3 regions of the Arthrobacter sp. sptzw32 genome follow, and region 1 is predicted to be linked to each of the others. Evidence: riboswitches for the same ligand, from Rfam matches in the RefSeq annotation. Region 1 holds a riboswitch; each other region holds the start of a gene.
What was found. A riboswitch is a leader RNA that binds a small molecule or an ion and turns the genes downstream of it on or off. The one in region 1 is predicted to bind S-adenosylmethionine.

Region 1 (4,505 bases):
CTCAACTACGGTGCCGGCCATGGAGGCCGTCACTACTTTCCTCAGGCCTGTGGATTTGACGTCGGTTTCCTCTGGCCGCCGTGCGGCGGAGTGTTCCGTACTCATGTGAACTCCTTCGGCGTCGTCTTCGACACCACTGGGACAGTCTGTAGCGGATGCGTGTGGTTTTGGTCACGAACCGCCGGGTCCCATCGAGTATGGTCCTCCCAAACGCGCAGCTCAACGCCGAATGATGCAGAGTGCATCTGCATTAATGCACACGGGCAGGCTTGTGGGGCCGGGGCTACTCCGAAAGATGGTCCCGCAGCTGGCTCCCCAGCTGGGCGATCTCCGTGAGGAATCCGTCGTGCCCGATGGGTGCCTCGATAAGGTGGACGTCTACCTCGCCGGGGAGGGCACGGGCCAGTTCCCATGACTGGGACGGGAAGTAGAGCCGGTCAGAGTCCACCGCCGCTACAAAGAACCGTGCAGTGCAAGCGGACAGGGTCTGGACGAGGGCTCCACGCCCCCTGCAGATGTCATGGCTCATGAGCGCTTCGGTGATGGCGATATAGCTGTTGGCGTCAAACCTCTGGACCAGTTTGCTGCCCTGGTGGTCCAGGTAGCTTTCCACCTGGTAGCGCCCGCGCGCTGCAAGCTGCTCGCCTTGAAACGGTGATTCGGGAGCCTGCGGCGCACGGCCGAACCTGCCGTCCAGCTCGACCGGAGAGCGGTACGTGATGTGGGCGATCCGCCGGGCGAGGGCCAGCCCCTCCTCGGGGGCGGGGCCGCCGTAGTAGTCGCCGCCGTTGAAGTTGGCGTCCTGCCGGATGGCGAGCGTCTGTGCCTGGGCGAAGGCGATCTGTTCTGCCGTGCTCGCGGCACCAATGGAGATCACGGCGCAGCGCTGCACCCGTTCCGGAAAGGTGACGGCCCATTCGAGGGCGCGGGCGCCGCCCATTGAGCCGCCCAACACGGCGTACCAGCTCCGGATTCCGAGCTGGTCTGCCAGCCGGGCTTCGGCCACGGTGCTGTCCCGCAGGGTCACCAGCGGAAAACGCGAACCCCACGGTTTTCCGTCCGGGGCAGGCGACGAGGGCCCGGTCGAGCCGTAGCAGCCGCCCACAATATTTACGGACACCACGAAGAAGCGGTTGGTATCCACTGGTGCGTCCGGCCCGGCGAGTTGTTCCCACCAACCGGGCTCCTCGGTGTCGCCCCGGGTCACGTGGGTGCTGCCGGTCAGTGCATGTTCGATCAGGACGGCGTTGCTGCCGTCCTCGTTCAGGGTGCCCCAGGTTTCGTAGGCCACAACAACGTCCGGCAGGTAACCGCCGGCTTCGAGCTTCAGCCCGCCGATGGAGGCGTAGCGGACAATGCCGTGTTCGGGGACAGTTGTACGGGTGACGGTAACCGTCATGGCAAGACCTCTTCTACGCGCTTGCCCGCCGTCATATGACCGGCAGGCCAGGTCTTCACCCGGGGCACCCCGCCGCGGAAGGAGGGTTGCCGGCCAGCAAGCCGGGGCTGTCACTGGCACTCATGACCTGGTTCGAGTGTACGAAACAGCCCCTGCCTGCCGCCAAGAGTGTGACTGGTTGTGACTTCCCCGGCCCGTTGCTGCCCCCGGGCGCCCACCCTGTGGGAGGGCTAGGCTCCGGTGGCCTCCTTGGCCGCGCGGAAGCCGGCTTCGAGGTCGGCCAGGATGTCATCGATATGTTCGATCCCCACCGAAAGCCGCACCAGGCCGGGGTTCACGCCCGCCACCACCTGCTGCTCGGGCGACAGCTGGCTGTGGGTGGTCGACGCCGGATGGATCACCAGCGACCGGACGTCGCCGATGTTCGCCACGTGGGAGTGCAGCTCCAGCGCGTCTACAAAACGCTTGCCCGCCTCCGCGCCACCGGCAAGGTTGAACGACACGATGGCGCCGGTCCCCTTGGGGCCGTATTTGCGGCCCCGCTCGTACCAGGGGCTGGAGGGAAGCCCCGCATAGGCGACCGATTCGACGTCGTCACGCGCTTCCAGCCACTGGGCAACTTCCAGGGCGTTGGCAACATGCCGTTCCACCCGCAGGCTCAGCGTCTCCAGACCCTGGGCGATGAGGAAGGCGTTGAAAGGCGACACCGCCGAGCCGAGGTCCCGCAGCAGCTGCACACGGGCCTTCAGGATGTAGGACAGGTTCGCGCCGAGGGCACCGTCTGCGCCGAGATCGCGGGCGTAGACAAGCCCGTTGTAGGTGGGGTCCGGGGTGTTGAAGCCCGGGAACCGGGCAGGGTCCTTGCCAAAGTCGAACTTTCCGGAGTCGACGATCACTCCGGCAATGGCGGAGCCATGGCCGCCGAGGTACTTGGTGGCTGAGTGCACCACAATGTCAGCACCCCATTCGAGCGGCCGGATCAGGTACGGGGTGGACAGGGTGTTGTCCACGATCAGTGGAACGCCGGCGTCGTGCGCCACCTGGGACACGCCTTCGATGTCCAGGACGTCCTGCCGCGGATTGGACACCACTTCGCCGAAGAAGAGCTTGGTGTTGGGCTGGACTGCCCCGCGCCACTGGTCCAGGTTGTCCGGATCTGCCACGAAGGTGACTGAAATCCCGAATTTCTTGAGTGTATGGGCAAAGAGGTTGTAGGTGCCGCCGTAGAGGCTGGGGCTGGCGACGATGTGGTCCCCTGCCTCGGCGATGTTCAGGACGGCAAAGGTCTCGGCGGCCTGGCCGGAGCTGAGCAGCAACGCTCCCAGGCCGCCTTCCAGGCTGGCGATCCGCTGCTCCACCGCTTCCTGCGTGGGATTGCCGATCCTGGTGTAAATGGGTGCCAGCTCGGCCAGGGCAAAGCGGTTGGCGGCGCTTTCAGCGCTGGGGAAGACAAAGGACGTGGTCTGGTAGATGGGAAGGGCCCGGGCGCCGGTGGCACCGTCCGGCTCCTGCCCTGCGTGGATCTGGCGGGTTTCAAAAGACCATCCGTTGGACAAGTAAGGCTCCTTTGACATGGGCCCGGCATGCTGGGAAGCACCGCGGGCCGCGCTTGCCATCCGGCCGTTGCCGGACAACCAGGTCCTCACCCGGGGCACCCCACCGCGGGTGGAGGGTTGCCGGCCAGCAAGCCGGGGCTTCGTGCTGGCACTCATGACCTGAGCTCAGTGTAGGAACGTGCAGACACGGCCGAACAGGATTATGACGAACATAGTCCTCAAGATTTCGGGGACCTGCGCAGAAAAACCAGTGCTTCCACGGGAAAATCCCAGTAAGGGTTGCCTTAGCTGAGAGCCCGATCACAAAGTGCCAAGATGTTGCCATGCGCATGGATCACGTCTCTTACGCCTGTGAACACGATGGCCTGGCTGCCACCACCGAACGTATCTCCTCTGCCCTCGGCGTTGAGGCAGTGAAGGGCGGGGTACACCCGCGGTTCGGAACCCGGAATATGATCATCCCGCTTGCGGGACACAAGTACCTCGAAGTGGTGGAGGTCCTGGACCACCCCGCTTCGGACAAGGCTCCCTTCGGACAGGCAGTGCGTGCGCGGTCTGCCGCCGGCGGCGGCTGGATGGGCTGGTGCGTCGAGGTTGACGACCTGGCACCATTCGAAGAGCGCCTTGGCCGCTCCTCGGTCAACGGAAACCGTAAGTTTCCCGACGGCCGCGAACTGGTCTGGAAACAGATTGGCATCCTCGGTCTGATCGCAGACCCGCAGGTTCCGTACATGCTCAAGTGGGAGGGCGACCCGACCCTGCACCCGTCCAACGCCTACGAAACCAACGTCAAGATGAGCTGCCTGACCATTGCCGGTTCGGCTGAGCGCGTTACTGAATGGCTGGGTGAGCCGGTAGAGAAGCCGCTCGAGGACGTGGCCGTGGAGTGGGTGGCACCGCACGGAACCCCCGGGATCCTTTCGGTGACGTTCGAGACCGCCAACGGAGCCGTCACGATCTGACTGTCCCCGGCGGAGCTGCGGGGCTGCGGGGCTGATGCCCGAGCTTCCGTACGGGCTTCCGTACGGTCGGATATACCAGCTCGCTCTTTCCTGAGCTTCGGCCGCCATCAGCAGGTGACAACGGCGTCACCCGCTGATGGCGGCCGAATCCGTTTCCTGGTGCACCCCGCGGATGACGGCGCGGCAACGGGTAGTTCAGCTGCCTGCGCATCCACTCCAACCGGTATTGTCAGACCCCCTTGCCATGATGGGTGTATGGGAAAAGCGGCGGTAGCGAAGGCGTTTGAGGACATCAATGCCGCCCTTGCCGTGCTTTATGCCGAAGCGGAGGCTCCGGGTTCCGGGGTGGTTGATGGTGCTGATCCGTTGGCTGCCCTGGCCGATGGTTGCCTGGACATCCTCTCCGGCGCGGCCACCGTGGAGGCACGGGTCACAGGGCTGAAGGCCCGGGCGGCGGTGACGTACGCGGACACCGTCCATGCTGTCGCGGCGCCGGGAACCCCGGTGCAGGCGCGAGAGATGGCGGTCGCCGCGGAAATTGGCAGCCTCCTGGCCCTTGGCGGCCGTGCCGCTGGTGCGTTCCTGGCC
Region 2 (4,505 bases), on a different contig from region 1:
AAGGACCACCAGCGCCGTGAGGTACAGCTTTCCCGCCCGCCGCGAGGTCAGGTCCACCACCGTCCCGAAGTCTTCCTTGACCCTTGGTCCGTACACCATGCCCACCACCAGGCCGGAGAAGAGGACAAAGAGCTCCGCCCCGGACACGAAGCCCACGGCCTCCTGGGTGAGCAACTGAAACAGCGACGTCATCCCCAGGTGGTTGACCACCACAAAGACGATGGCCAGTCCCCGCAGCAGGTCCACCCGGGAATCCCTGGAGGAGGAGTCGGCGTAAGCCCACGCTGTTGCCGCGTTCACGCGCCGGGGAACCTGCCATAGCGCCACGAGCAGAATGACCAGCGCCGCGGCAACAGTCCAGGAAGCAGGGCCTGAAAGGGTGTTGGCCCGCACGTGCCCGCTGCCTGCCACAACCTCCGTGACCGGCCCGGTGACCAGCGGGGAAGCCTGCAGCCTCTGCCGGGCTGCGTCTGCGATGGCAGGGTTCCCGGTGAGCAGCCAGTTGATGCCAGCCACACCCGTGTCTCTGGTGTTTGTGCGTTCATCCCACACCACCGCGGCGGTCCTGGTGAATTCGGTTGATCCTGCGGCGCCGAGGACCTGGTCCCACCAGGAGGCTTTGATCTCCATTTCGGTGGCGCCGCCGGACGCCGGGCTGTAGAAGGCGGACGTCTGCAGCAGGAACGGCTTATCTTTACCCTCCGAATACGTTGCGTAAAAGTTTTCGCTACCCGATGCAGTAAGCATTTCCTGAAGTTCGCCCTGCCGGGGAACGGTATTGACGGGCGCCCCGCCGGCCGTGTCGTCGTGGAATGCTGTCAGCCCCACCCAGTCCACCGCCTCGTCCCCCGGATAGTAAGGGCTATAGGCCGCGTCCGAGCCGTCCCACGCGCCGTCGCGGTTGGTATCGAGCAGGGCGAAACCTTCGCTTCCCGGCACCGGCACATTCCGGTGCCGGTTGAAGGGGTAGTCCTTGCCCAGGTAGGGCTCCCACACCATGGCGGTACGGCCGCCGTCGAGATTGTTGAAGGCTGCGGCGACGGCCTGGAAGGCGGACCGGTAGGCGCTGGGCTGCTGGCCCCATTCCACCCAGCTGGCATTCATGTCGGGGGCAAAACGGATCAGCACGTGGCCTTTGAAGTTGCCTGTCAGATCGGCCACTTCGCCGGCGAATGCTGAAGCGGTGTCTGCAGTGATCTGGTCCAGCGGAACCGTGGGCTGCACCGTGAGCATTGCATGTGCGCCTTGTTCACCTGACTGTTCCAGGAAGCCCCGGATGTCATTTTTCTCCGAGGCGCGGAACGGGATGGCTATGTCGTGCCCGAGCAGGGCCGGTGAGGCACCCAGGCGGCCGGCGAAACCGGCAGCGGTGTCCTCGCCCCATTCCAGCACAGCGCCCAGCAGCGGCTTGCCGTCGCCCGGAAAGGTCTCTGCCGCACGGGCTGGTCCCGCCGGCAGCACTATCAGCAGGACTGCCATCAGCATCAAAACAAGGAAGGCGGCCGTGGCGCGGGTCAGGACCAGCAAGCCGTTGCGGGAAGTCCGGGCAGGCAGCGGGCTGTTGTGCCCGCGCTTGGGCGCGGCGGCTGATGACGTGCTGATGGGACCCCCCGAAGCTGATACTCCAATGACGGGGCGGCCTGCCCCAAAAGAACTTTATCCGGCGTCAATATGTGCGGCACGCCAGGTGCCTTGACGCCGGAGCGAGTCCCGCCGTCGTGGGTTACCGAAAGTGACGTGCCGGCCGCTCAGCGGGCAGGGCCGGTTCAGTTACGGAACATGACGACGACGGCGGTGCGGGCATGCCCGCCAAGTGTTACGTTTTTTGGGAGTAATGAGTACCGGTGCCAAGCCCTGACTAACCGGTCGGCAACCCTCCTTCCGCGGCGGGGTGCCTCAGGTGAATACTCGGCATATCGACCGAATCGTGTTGCAAGCGTGAGAGAAGGAGATCCGTCGTGTCTGACGCACCTGCCCCTGAAGAGAGACTTTCGTACCGGCTCGTCACCGGCCCGGACGACCGGACATTCTGCGAACGGATTTCGGCCGCCCTGGCCGAGGGCTACGTGCTTCACGGCAGCCCGGCCGCCACCACCAACGGCGGCCAGGTGATAGTGGCGCAGGCCCTGGTCCTTCCGGCAGCCATCGCCTCCGCTGATGCCGCCGTTGCCACCGCGGTGGATAACCTAGAGGCCGCCGGCGAGGACCTCGAGTTCGACGGCGAGGGCCACGCATGAGCTACGCGGGAGACCTGACGCCCCAGGAGGCGTGGGACAAACTGGAGCACGGAGCCATCCTCGTGGATGTGCGGACCGAGGGCGAATGGGCCCACATCGGCATTCCTGACACCAAGGCCACCGACAATGATCCGCTGTTCATCCAGTGGACGTTTCCGGGCGGCATTCCCAACCCCGACTTCATCAGTTCCCTCACCCAGCAGGCGCCGGAAGACTCATCGACGGAGCTGATCTTCCTGTGCCGCTCGGGGCAGCGGTCCATCGCGGCTGCGATTGCTGCCACCCAGGCCGGTTTTACGTCCTACAACGTGCTGGAGGGCTTCGAGGGCGAGCCGGACCGCTACGGCGAACGCACCGTCAACGGCTGGAAGAACCGCGGCCTGCCCACCAACCTCGGAAAGAACTAAGTGACCTTCAACGAAGACGCCGCCGGCTGGAGCAGCAACACCCAGGCCGTGCGCGGCGGGCTGGACCGCACCAATTTCCAGGAAACCAGCGAGGCCGTGTTCCTGAATTCCGGGTTCGTGTACGAATCCGCAGCCGCTGCTGAACGGGCCTTCACCGGTGAGGACGAGCGCTTTGTGTACTCCCGCTACGGCAACCCGTCCGTTGCCACCTTCCAGGAGCGGCTCCGCCTCCTCGAGGGAACCGAGGCATGCTTTGCGACGGCGTCGGGCATGTCCGCGGTCTTTACCGCTTTGGGTGCCCTGCTGGCTGCAGGTGACCGCGTCGTGGCCGCCCGGTCCCTGTTCGGTTCCTGCTTCGTCATCCTGAACGAGATCCTGCCGCGCTGGGGTGTCGAAACGGTTTTTGTGGACGGGCCTGACCTGGAGCAGTGGCGCTCTGCGTTGTCCGAGCCCACCACCGCTGTGTTTTTTGAATCCCCCTCCAACCCCATGCAGGAAATCGTGGACATCGCCGCGGTCAGTGAGCTGGCACATGCCGCAGGTGCCACTGTGGTGGTGGACAACGTTTTCGCCACTCCCCTGCTGCAGCGCTGCGGCCAGCTCGGCGCCGACGTGATTGTCTACTCCGGCACCAAGCACATCGACGGCCAGGGCCGGGTGCTGGGCGGCGCCATCCTGGGCACCAAGGAATTCATTGACGGCCCGGTCAAGCAGCTGATGCGCCACACCGGTCCATCGCTGTCCGCCTTCAACGCCTGGGTGCTTACCAAGGGCCTGGAAACAATGGCCCTCCGCGTCAACCACTCCTCGGCGTCAGCCCTGCAGCTGGCCGAATGGCTGGAACAGCAGCCTGCCGTGAGCTGGGTGAAGTACCCGCTCCTGAAGTCGCACCCGCAGTACGAGCTGGCGGCCCGGCAGATGAGTGCCGGCGGGACGGTCCTGACCCTGGAACTGGCGACGACGGGTGCCCGCTCGGGCAAGGAGGCTGCCTTTGCGCTGCTGGACGGCCTCCGCATCATCGATATCTCCAATAACCTGGGCGACTCAAAGTCCCTCATTACCCACCCCGCCACCACTACTCACCGCGCAATGGGTCCGGAGGGCCGCGCAGCCATCGGCCTGAGCGACGGCGTGGTGCGGCTATCCGTGGGGCTGGAGGACGTGGACGACCTGATCGGCGACCTCGAACAGGCGCTGAAGCAGATTTAGCCTAGACGGAGAGCTGGACGGCAATGCCGTCACCTGCACCGACCTGCGCTTTGTCCCTGATCTCCTTCTTCACCGGCAAAAGGTAGGAATCGCTCTTGGTGTCCCGGAACAGCGAGGTCTGCCAGGAGTGCTCTCCGACCTTCGCGGTGACCTTGATCGAGCCGAATGCCGTCCCGGCACCTGCAGCGCGGACCCGGATGTCATCAGCGATGTCCGGAGGCAGGGTCACAAAATGCCATCCTGCCTCACCGGGGTACAGCCAAAGTTCTGCTTCAAAGGAATACGAGGCCGTCACCCGCCGAGTATGGCACGAACCCGTTACTTGTGACCCGCGCTTCACAGCTGAGCTGGTCCTCGAGGACGCCCTGCTGCCCTTCCCGCCTACTAGGGCTGACGAACCCGCAGCAGATCGGGCGTTTCTTCGACCTTCGACAGATCCAGGGTGCCACGCATCGTCACCTCTACCGCATGCCTCACCACTGCGCCGAAGCCCAAATCCTCAGGTGCTGCAGCGGCCAAAGCTCTGTCGCGGATGCGGCGCTGTTCAGCTGCCCCAGTTCCACGGGCAATGACGTCCTCCACCCCTTGCCGGGCAAGGGAAAGCTCGCCCTGCTCCTGCAATACCGGCGCGAGATAGTCCACCAGTGAACGC
Region 3 (4,505 bases), on a different contig from region 1:
GGTTGTCATAGCCGCGAGGGCCCGGGAGCTGCGCCGCAACCCGGTGGTGGCGGGGGATTTCGTCTCCCTTGTAGGTGACGTCTCGGGCGAACCGGACACCCTGGCCCGGCTGGTGAAGATCCAGGACCGCCGGACCCTGCTGCGGCGCAGCGCCGATGACACGGACCCGGTGGAGCGGGCTGTGGTGGCCAACGCGGACCAGCTGGTGATTGTGGTGGCTGCGGCCAACCCCGAGCCGCGCACCGGCTTCATCGACCGTGCCCTGGTGGCGGCATACGACGCCGGGATCGAGCCGATCCTGTTGGTCACCAAGGCGGACGTCAAGGATCCGGCGGACCTGCTGTCCAACTACACGCACCTGGACTTCCCGGTGATCATCAGCCGCACTGCCGACTCCAGCGCTTCAGGCATTGATGCCCGTTCCGACGACGGACTCTCCGCACGGCTCGACAGCAAAGCCGTGGCTGAGCTCCGCGCGTACCTTGATGAGAAAGTCACGGTCATGCTGGGGCATTCAGGGGTGGGCAAATCCACCATGGTGAATGCCCTGACCGGCGCGGAACGGGCCACCGGCGGGGTCAACGCCGTGACGGGGCGCGGGCGCCACACCTCGTCGTCGGCGCTGGCGTTGAGACTGGCAGACGCACCTGTAGGCAGCTGGATCATCGACACCCCCGGCATCCGTTCATTCGGCCTGGCCCACGTGGATCCGGACCGGATCCTGCGCTCCTTCCCGGACCTCTCCCCCGGCATCGAGGACTGCGAACGCGGTTGCAAGCACACCGCCACCGCGGTGAACTGCGGACTCGACGCCTGGGTGGGCGGCGGCCACGCCGGCGCCACGGGGGCAGCACGGCTCGCTTCGCTGCGGCGCCTGCTGGGCACCGACCCACGCCTGGAGGCGCAGGAGACCAAGGAACTGGGAAGCGTCAACTGACAAGGCCGACCTCCCAGCAGAACCCCGCACAGACGGTAGTTTGGAACCATGATCCAACCCGCTTCAAGCTACAACGATGACCTGCGCCTGGCCCACGTCCTGGCGGACTCCGTGGATGACCAGACCATGAGCCGCTTTAAGGCCCAGGACCTCCACGTGGAGACCAAGCCGGACCTGACGCCGGTCACCGACGCGGACAAGGCCGCAGAAGAAGCCATCCGCGGCCAGTTGTCCCGGTCCCGCCCGCGTGACGCCGTGCTCGGGGAAGAGTTCGGCAGCACCGGCCACGGGTCCCGCCGCTGGATCATCGACCCCATCGACGGCACCAAAAACTTCGTCCGCGGCGTCCCCGTGTGGGCAACCCTGATCGCACTGGTGGATGAAGGCGAGCCCGTCGTCGGAGTGGTGAGCGCACCGGCCCTGGGAAAGCGCTGGTGGGCGGCCAAGGGCATGGGCGCCTACATGGGACGGTCACTGGCGGCCGCCACCCGGCTCCGCGTCTCCAACGTCGCCAACCTGTCCGATGCTTCGCTGTCCTACTCGAGCCTGGGCGGCTGGAAGGAACGCGGCAGCCTGGACAATTTCCTGGGCCTTACCGAGGATGTCTGGCGGACCCGTGCGTACGGCGACTTCTGGTCCTACTGCATGGTGGCTGAAGGCTCGGTGGACATCGCCTGCGAACCCGAACTCAACTTGTACGACATGGCGGCACTTGTGCCGATCGTGGTCGAGGCGGGTGGCCGCTTCACCTCCCTGGAGGGTGAGGACGGGCCCTTTGGCGGCAACGCGCTGGCCACAAATTCCATCCTGCACTCCGAGGTTCTCCGCCGGCTGAACCCTGACCTTGACGATCTCCTCTAAGCGTCTGCATCGAACAATCAGCGGCGGGCGCCTCCCCAAGGAGGCGCCCGCCGTCGTTTTCTTCGGCCATAGCGGGACTTTTCAGTCGGTGCGTAACAAAACGCTTAACATTCCAGCCGGCTTCGAACCTTCCTGCTGCATGTCCTACGCTCTTAACCAGGTCACGAGTGCCAGCGCGAAACCCCGGTTTGCTGGCCGGCAACCCTCCAACCGCGGTGGGGTGCCCCGGGTGACGACCAGGCCGGTCCGGAACGGATGCGGCAAGCGCGGATTCCCGGTGCTGGGAGTCCTTTCAGAGTGAGGTCTGCCCGTGACTACTGCCACCGTCTCCCCCAACGCCGCCGCCCAGCCAGAATTTGTCCAGTCTGATGCTGCCGCCTTCGACGCCCGCCGGGCTGTTGCCGGGCGGCCGCTTTCCGCCGTCACCGGCGCCGAAATCCAGGCGCCGCTGATCTCCGGCGGGCACGTCCGGTACGCCAACCTCGACTACGGAGCCTCTGCTCCCGCCCTCTCCGTGGTCTCGGCCTACCTCAACGAGATCCTGCCGTTCTACGCCAGCGTCCACCGCGGAGCCGGCTACGCGTCCCAGATCAGCACGTCCGTTTATGAAAACGCCCGCAACATCGTGCGCGGATTCGTGGGCGGCCGTCCGGATGATTCGGTGATTTTTACCCGGAACACCACTGATTCGCTGAACCTGCTGGCTGGATGCCTGCCGGAAACGGATGGCCGGCCCGACGGCGACGTCCTGTACCTGGACATCGAGCACCACGCAAACCTGCTTCCGTGGCAGGGCGTCCCCCACCGCAGCATTGTCGCCGCCGACACCATCGCCGGGACCATCGAGTCGGTCCGCGCCGAACTGGAGCAGGGCGGCGTGAGCCTGCTTGCTGTCACCGGTGCCTCCAACGTCACCGGGGAAATCCTTCCCGTCCGGATCCTGGCCACTTTGGCCCACGAACACGGCGCACGGATTGTGGTGGATGCCGCCCAGCTGGCACCGCACCGCCGCATCAATATCGCAGCAGACGGCGTGGACTACCTCGCCTTCTCCGGCCACAAGCTCTACGCACCGTTCGGCGCGGGCGTGCTGGTGGGACGCACGGACTGGCTGGACGCCGGAACGCCGCATCTCGCAGGGGGAGGCGCCGTCAAGGAAGCAAGGCTCGACGGCGTCAGCTGGGCCACCGGCCCGGCCCGCCACGAGGGCGGCTCCCCCAACGTCCTGGGCGCAGCCACTCTGGCACGCGCCACACAGGTGATTGCCGGGCTTGACCAGGACCAGTGGCACGCCCACGAGTCCGCCATCCGCTCGTACCTGGTGGAAGGCCTGCAGAGGATCGACGGCGTAACCGTCCACACGATCTTCAAGGACACGAACCCGGACACGGACACCATCGGCGTGGTCAACTTCTCCGTGGAAGGCTACGACGCCGGACTGGTGGCCGCCTACCTGTCTGCTGAGCACGGTGTGGGCCTGCGCGACGGCCGCTTCTGCGCCCACCCGCTGCTGAAGCGTCTCGGCCTGCCCTCCGGTTCACTGCGCGCCAGCTTCGGCGTCGGCTCACGCCTTGAGGATGCCGAACGGCTCCTTGCCGGCATCGAGTCGCTGCGCCGCCACGGCCTTGGGTGGGACTACGTGGTGGACGCCGGGCGCTGGGTCCCCGCCAACGACACCCGCACCTACCCGCACTGGGCCCCCAACACGCCGGGAACCGCCGGCGCGGCCCCCTGCCTCGACGACTGAGCTCCCTGCCGGGAGCTCCTGTTGCTGCCCGCTGGTTCTGCCTTCTGGCCTTGCCGGCACGACGGGTACGGTAAATTCGAAGGATACCCAGGGCATCAGGCGAAGGAGGCCACACGTGGTACGGGGCGGCCCCAAACTTGATCACGGACGGCGACGGGAGCTCGGCCAGAGCTTCCAGGACGGTGGCCGGCATTACCAGCAGGTCCGCCCTGGCTACCCGGAAGAATCCGCGCAGTGGCTGGTGCCGCAGGGAGCCCTTGACGCCCTCGACGCCGGAGCCGGCACCGGAAAGTTCACCGAACTGCTGCTGGGCCTGGGCCTTACCGTCACCGCCTTGGACCCCTCCGCCGACATGCTCGAACAGTTGCAGGCGCACTACCCCGGCGCCACGGCGGTCCATGCCACCGCAGAGGCAACGGGCCTGCCACCGGAGGCCTTCGACGTCGTCAGTGTTGCCCAGGCCTGGCACTGGTGCGATGCCCTGGCCGCGAGCACGGAACTGGCACGCGTCCTGCGTCCGAACGGAACGCTGGGACTGGTCTGGAACCAGCTGGATACATCGGTTCCCTGGGTCCACCGGCTCTCCCGGATCATGCACGCCGGGGACGTGTACAAACCGGACTTCCGCCCGCTCGTGGGACCGGAGTTCAAGGGGCTTGAGGGCCATGTGACCCATTGGCAGGACCGCGTCACCACCACGGACCTGGTGGAACTCACCAAGTCGCGAAGCTATTACCTCCGCGCAGGTCAAGCAATCCGGGACAAGGTGCTGGCCAACCTGGACTGGTACCTCCACGAGCACCTGGGACACGGCCAGGATGAAGAGCTTGACCTGCCCTACCTGACGCTCACCTGGCGGGCCTTCAAAGCGTGACGGGAAACGGGCAACGGGTAGGCTTGGAGCTGTGAAGACCAGCGCGCCCTCCTCCTCCATCGAGGATTACGTCAAGGTCATCTATT

Region 2: it holds a riboswitch for S-adenosylmethionine, as region 1 does, so the genes downstream of both, AC5RVN_RS09240 (DUF1737 domain-containing protein) here and AC5RVN_RS07295 (bifunctional o-acetylhomoserine/o-acetylserine sulfhydrylase) in region 1, are expected to answer to the same signal.
Region 3: it holds a riboswitch for S-adenosylmethionine, as region 1 does, so the genes downstream of both, AC5RVN_RS02565 (aminotransferase class V-fold PLP-dependent enzyme) here and AC5RVN_RS07295 (bifunctional o-acetylhomoserine/o-acetylserine sulfhydrylase) in region 1, are expected to answer to the same signal.

Annotation. Positions count from the first base shown of each region.
Region 1 is NZ_JBNHEZ010000003.1:154,189-158,693, forward strand. It holds gene AC5RVN_RS07285 (MFS transporter) at 1-105, opposite strand, end outside; gene metX (homoserine O-acetyltransferase MetX) at 284-1,399, opposite strand; SAM riboswitch class IV at 1,412-1,527, opposite strand; gene AC5RVN_RS07295 (bifunctional o-acetylhomoserine/o-acetylserine sulfhydrylase) at 1,630-2,955, opposite strand; SAM riboswitch class IV at 3,000-3,115, opposite strand; gene AC5RVN_RS07300 (VOC family protein) at 3,279-3,917, shown strand; gene AC5RVN_RS07305 (HNH endonuclease signature motif containing protein) at 4,173-4,505, shown strand, end outside.
Region 2 is NZ_JBNHEZ010000004.1:63,049-67,553, reverse strand. It holds gene opgC (OpgC domain-containing protein) at 1-1,485, opposite strand, end outside; SAM riboswitch class IV at 1,831-1,945, shown strand; gene AC5RVN_RS09240 (DUF1737 domain-containing protein) at 1,959-2,237, shown strand; gene AC5RVN_RS09235 (rhodanese-like domain-containing protein) at 2,234-2,644, shown strand; gene AC5RVN_RS09230 (O-succinylhomoserine sulfhydrylase) at 2,645-3,853, shown strand; gene AC5RVN_RS09225 (DUF1905 domain-containing protein) at 3,855-4,148, opposite strand; gene AC5RVN_RS09220 (glutamate--cysteine ligase 2) at 4,238-4,505, opposite strand, start outside.
Region 3 is NZ_JBNHEZ010000001.1:525,601-530,105, reverse strand. It holds gene rsgA (ribosome small subunit-dependent GTPase A) at 1-937, shown strand, start outside; gene hisN (histidinol-phosphatase) at 986-1,798, shown strand; SAM riboswitch class IV at 1,958-2,071, shown strand; gene AC5RVN_RS02565 (aminotransferase class V-fold PLP-dependent enzyme) at 2,109-3,545, shown strand; gene AC5RVN_RS02560 (class I SAM-dependent methyltransferase) at 3,661-4,419, shown strand; gene AC5RVN_RS02555 (metal-dependent transcriptional regulator) at 4,451-4,505, shown strand, end outside.